2 linked regions of the Zymomonas mobilis subsp. pomaceae ATCC 29192 genome follow. The protein of the gene in region 1 interacts with the protein of each later gene in a pairwise test. Links are inferred from orthologs where the notes say so. Each region holds a gene or a part of one and is shown in the gene's direction. Other genes may lie near its edges.

Evidence for each region. The genes of interacting proteins can lie anywhere in the genome.
Region 2: the proteins of epsC (region 1) and cysK interact in binary tests that used the Escherichia coli proteins (3 or more experiments, as listed by UniProt). The link is inferred for Zymomonas mobilis subsp. pomaceae ATCC 29192 from one-to-one orthologs.

Annotation. Positions count from the first base shown.
Region 1 is NC_015709.1:1,619,907-1,622,680, forward strand. What follows is about bases 1-2,760. They hold epsC (serine O-acetyltransferase EpsC), read left to right. Parts: upstream 1-870; coding sequence 871-1,650; downstream 1,651-2,760. Other genes in these bases: ZYMOP_RS07195 (peroxiredoxin), read left to right, coding at 1-475; ZYMOP_RS07205 (DUF2794 domain-containing protein), read left to right, coding at 1,650-1,991; ZYMOP_RS07210 (hypothetical protein), read left to right, coding at 2,098-2,583; ZYMOP_RS07215 (LL-diaminopimelate aminotransferase), read right to left, coding at 2,587-2,760. Also shown: more of ZYMOP_RS07215, read right to left, coding at 2,761-2,774.
Region 2 is NC_015709.1:573,491-576,438, forward strand. The notes cover bases 1-2,934. They hold cysK (cysteine synthase A), read left to right. Parts: upstream 1-972; coding sequence 973-1,896; downstream 1,897-2,934. Other genes in these bases: rpoH (RNA polymerase sigma factor RpoH), read left to right, coding at 1-733; ZYMOP_RS02550 (hypothetical protein), read right to left, coding at 1,951-2,373; ZYMOP_RS02555 (SH3 domain-containing protein), read right to left, coding at 2,484-2,934. Also shown: more of ZYMOP_RS02555, read right to left, coding at 2,935-2,948.

The DNA of each region.
Region 1 (2,774 bases):
AAACGGTGAAACTATTGACCTTGGCGAGACGAATGGCAAGTGGAAGGTTGTCTTTTTCTGGCCGATGGACTTCACTTTTGTCTGCCCTACGGAAATTGTGGGCTATAATGACATTAAAGAAGACCTCTCTTTACGTGATGCTGTTTTGATCGGTGGTTCTTGCGACACAGCCTTTGTACATTATGCATGGCGGAAATCGGATGAACGACTGGCCAATGCTGATTTCCCCTGGATTGCCGATAATTCCAAAAAATTGGCTTCAGCCTTGGGTATTGTTAATGAAGAGGCCGGCGTGGCCTATCGTGCAACTTTCATCGTTGATCCTAATAATGTGATCCAACATGTAACGGTTAACTCTTTGAATGTGGGTCGGAATCCCGCTGAAGCGCTTCGTGTTCTTGATGCCTTACAGACCGATGACCTTTGCCCTTGCAATTGGCACAAAGGTGAAAAGGTATTAGATCCAACGGCCTAAATTATAGGCTTGGTATCTTAGAAGGGTCGTTAGACCTGACTTTCATAATCCTTCTTTTTAGTTCAAAGCAGCCTGATGAACGCGTCAGGCTGTTTTTTTATTAGAGCTGCTTTTTTGCACTATTTGCAAAGCTTGAGGTCTTTAACCAGGTTTTAAAATAAAATTTTTTTGTTTTGATAGCAAAAGATAGATTTTTTTCCTGAAAGTGCAGCGCTTGTTCCTTTCCTATTCCCCGTAATGCTTTATGGTATTTTCTGTTCTCTTTTTTAGAGAAGAAACCGATTTTGAAATAGAGTACATCTTTATAAGGTACCGGCTCTAAGCTACAGGATATGAAAACTGCACAACAGAAGCCTTATGCGGAGTGCCTTTTTTCTCAAAAGAGAGGGTAATCCATGCTAAATTCTTTTATTTCATACCTTGAATCTATCAAAATGCGTGATCCTGCCCCTCGTTCACGCTGGGAGATTTTACTCTATCCTGGCGTATGGGCACTTGCTTTACATCGGCTGGCGCATTGGCTTTATCAGGGAGAGTTATATTTCCTTGCTCGTATGATAAACCATATCTCGCGTTTCTTGACCTGTATTGATATTCATCCCGGGGCCAAAATAGGCCGCAATTTTTTTGTTGATCATGGGTTTGTCGTTATCGGAGAAACCGCTTGTATCGGGGATAACGTTACCCTTTATCAATGCTCTACCCTAGGGGGGACCGATCCGACTAATGGTGTCGGTGGCAAACGTCATCCCACTTTACGTAATGGCGTGATTGTAGGATCAGGGGCCCAGATATTAGGGCCTATCGAAATCGGGGCTAATGCCCGCATTGGTGCTAATGCTGTTGTTACGCGTGATGTAAATGAAAATGCTGTTATGGTGGGCATCCCGGCACGGGCTACTAATGAAGAAGAGGTTCCCGACAAAAAGATTGATACTAAAAAGGCTGAATTTATACCTTATGGAACCCCTTGTGGTGACCAGCTAGATCCTAATTTGCATGAAATACAATTGATGCATACTGAAATAGCTTTGTTACAGAAAAAAATTGAAAATTTTATCGCCAATCAGACTAAGACTTCTATCCCGCCGATTGGGCCTGATAAAGGCTTGCAGCCCTATTCCGATCCCGATATGCTTTCTAAAGGCAATGATAGCGCAGGTTCTTCAGCTTAATGAGTGTTATTACGCCTTTTTCTTCTGCCCATACGCCTCGTCAGGTCGGTTTTACACGGCCTGAAATTTTACAGTTGATGGATGTTTATGGACGTATGGTAGCCGCTGGTCACTGGCGTGATTACGCCCTTAACTTTGAAGCGCATAAAGCGCATTTTTCTGCTTTTCGTCGCACAGCTGAACGACCAGAATTCCGTATTGAAAAGCAGCCGGCACTTCGCCTTAAGCAAGGTATGTGGGTTCTGTATGGTGAAGCCGGACAAATATTAAAACGATCACACGAATTAGAAAGTGTATTAGCCCCCATCGAGAGGCGACTCATAAAATTGATTTCTGAATGACAACCCTTCATTTATTTAATTTTCGTTAAAATCTAGCTTTTTCTTGTCTCTAATTCCTTTCTCCTGCATGAATAAAGAAGGAATAACGATAAGGGAAAAGGCTGTAGTGTCGAAAAATACCGATTTCGGTTCACATATGTCTGTAAAAAGACAGTTTCATACGCTTTATATCTTACCTTTATTTTTGGCGATTCCTGTAGGCCTCTTGGCACAGGCCTCTGCCTTGACCCAAAATAAATCACCTTTTGGTCATTGGCAAAACATTCAAGAATCTCAAGCTGATTTTGTTAATGGCTATAATTCTTCAAAAATAACAGTGAAGTGCGACAAGCCGGCACAACGTCTTGTTCTTGGATTTAGTGGATATTCAGAGCCACAGATCAAAATTGCGACGCATCACTCAGCGCAGGATTACACGCTTTTACCGGATGAAAAAGGTCAGCCTATTCTCGTTTTTAAACGGCATGATTCTTTGATGAAGACATTAGCCAGTGAAACGACTCAGGTAACTTTTGAAGGCCATCATTCTAATAAATGGATGATGCAGAACAACCATCAGCTGGCCCGCATCATCCAATATTGTTGGCACTAATTTTTATTCAGCCGCAATGGTTTCGTTGGTATGAATACCTAAACTTGAGAAATAACGCTTAATATTGCGCGCGGCCTGACGAATACGATGTTCATTTTCTACAAAGGCCAAACGCACATACCCTTCGCCTTTTTCGCCATATCCAACGCCCGGGGCGACCGCTACTTTTGCATGGGTAAGAAGGCGTTTTG
Region 2 (2,948 bases), 1.0 Mb from region 1 along the record:
CTCCCATCTGCGTTTAGTCGCAAAAATCGCCATGGGATATCGCGGTTATGGCCTACCCGTTTCTGAATTGATTTCAGAAGGTAATATCGGCCTGATGCAGGGTGTCAAAAAATTTGACCCTGACCGCGGATTCCGTTTGGCTACTTATGCGATATGGTGGATTAAAGCTTCAATTCAAGAGTATATTCTGCGGTCGTGGAGCCTTGTCAAAATGGGGACCACTGCCGCGCAGAAGAAGTTATTCTTTAATCTGCGACGATTGAAAAGCAATCTTCACGCCTTTGAAGATGGTGATCTAAAGCCTGAAGAAGTCAAATCTATTGCGACCAATTTAGGGGTCAGCAATGACGATGTCGTCAGCATGAACCGCCGGATGGCCATGGGGGGCGATAGTTCCCTTAATGTCTCTGTCCGCGAGGACGGCGAAGGCCAGATGCAAGACTGGCTTGTCGATCAGGAACCGTTACAAGATCAGCAGATCGAGGAAGAAGAGGAAAGTATTGTCCGCCATAAATTATTGGTGGAAGCGATGGATAAGTTGAACGATCGCGAAAAATACATTTTATCAGAAAGACGATTGAGCGATAATCCAAAGACCCTTGAAGAACTGAGCCAGGTCTATGGCGTTAGTCGGGAACGTGTAAGACAGATTGAAGTGCGGGCTTTTGATAAATTGCAAAAAGCCATTATGGAAATCGCCGGAGATCGGAAGTTATTGCCGGCTATGGCCTAACCCCTAACAAGACAGAAGAATGGCCTTTTCTAGTCCTCTTAAACGCTCCGGTTTTAATCGGAGCGTTTTTTTATTATCCGATGAATCTAAAAAGAATTATATGCCTTTCCCATAGGAAAGCTTGATTGATCGTTTTTCAATCCTGATTTTAAATATAAAGTAAAGAGATTAGAAACATACCCTGTAAATAGGTAAGTCATTTTCTGCTAAAAATATATTTTCTCATAAGGACAGGATGAATGGCAAAAGTAAATACTATTTTAGAGGCTATAGGTAACACGCCCCATTTACGCTTGAACAAGTTGTTTCCTGACCATGAGGTCTGGATCAAAGTTGAAAAAAGTAATCCCGGTGGATCAATCAAAGATCGTATTGCTCTGGCCATGGTGGAAGACGCTGAAAAAAAAGGCAAGCTTAAAAAGGGGGGTGTCATTATTGAACCTACCAGCGGCAATACGGGTATTGGACTTGCCATGGTGGCCGCGGTTAAGGGCTATAAATTAATATTGGTCATGCCAGAATCGATGTCGATTGAACGCCGTCGCCTGATGTTGGCTTATGGTGCCGGTTTTGATCTTACGCCCAAGGAAAAAGGGATGGCTGGTGCCATTGAAAGGGCTAAAGAATTAGCTGCCCAAACGGAAGGGGCTTGGATTCCCCAACAATTTGAAAATCCGGCCAACATCAACATTCATGCAACAACAACGGGCCCTGAAATCCTAAAAGATTTTAAAGAAACGCCCATTGATGCCTTTATCAGTGGTGTAGGAACAGGGGGGCATTTAACAGGTATTGGGGAAACTTTACGAAAAGCTTGGCCTGATATTCAAATATTTGCGGTTGAACCTGCGACTTCTCCGGTATTGGCAGGTGGAAAACCGGGACCGCATGCTATTCAAGGCATAGGCGCAGGTTTTGTCCCCAAAAATCTGCATAAAGATATTCTAACAGGGGTTATAGAAATCCAAAATGACGAAGCCAAAAGCTGGGCATTAAGAGCTGCCACAGAAGAAGGTTTACTTGTCGGTATTTCAACAGGCGCCACCTTAGCCGCGATCGATAAAAAAATAAAAGATTTACCAAAGGATAGCCGTATCCTCGGGGTTAATTACGACACAGGCGAAAGATATTTATCCGTTCCAGATTTTTTGCCAGAGGCCTAATACAACCGCTAAAGTAGGTTTTGTCCCGTCTTATTTATCGGAAGCTTTCAGCGCTTATTGCGCTGTACAACTTCCGATACGACGGGCATCTGCTTTGAATAAAAATGGCATGTGTCCTGAAATACCCTGACTATCGATCCGAGCACTGTGATCGTTATCAACGTGAATGGTGCTACGCGCCCATCCTGCATCCCCACAATCATATTGTACTGTAGCTGTGTCGGGTTTGTTATCGACTACCAGCCCTTTGCATTGATTAGAAGCAATCGCACTATGCATCAATTGATGGGGATTACCCAGACACACATCGGTAATGCCTTTGGGAAGCATGGAAATGCGCCATTGGCCTGATTGCAGCGATGATAAAGCCATAGGTGTTGGTAAGGTTGTAGCCGCAAATAACGGGGTAATACCTAAAAAAGCGGCAAAATAAGCCAATCCCCTTATAGAAGATTGGTTTAGATAAAAAACAGACATATATTATCCATCAATGCTAAAGCAAATTCTTGCTTTAAAGGCGATATCAAGGCTGGGTAAGTTTTTTTAACAGGACAAATATTGTTTAATGTTAAACATAACTTTCACTGTCAGTTGAGGCTCTCTTGCGGATTAACACCCCATAAGTTGCGGATATGGATGTATCCGGTTTGTCCGTGAATATTGAATAGACACCAGTTATCTTGGCATTTTGAAATGCGTCCTATGACACCCGCTTCCGCGCGCCAAACAACCTGAGAGTTTGCAGACGGAAGAGCGTATAAATTCTGAACGCCTTGACCATTTAGAATGGCTGTACGTCTATCGGACAGCAGCGCGGCGGCAATCCAACCCGTTGCGCCATCAACATCTTCGACTTTTCGCCAATTCTCATGACGGGCAATCACCTTAACCGGTAAATCAGGCCGTTGATAATGCCAAATAGCCGGATAATTAGCCCCCGGCCCGCTTCTCATAAAGGCTTCACTGGCACTGATAGAAGCCCAATAAGGCAAAGTAGAATGATTGACCGCCGCCCATACCGGTATACTGACATTTAACGCTTCTAAACTAAG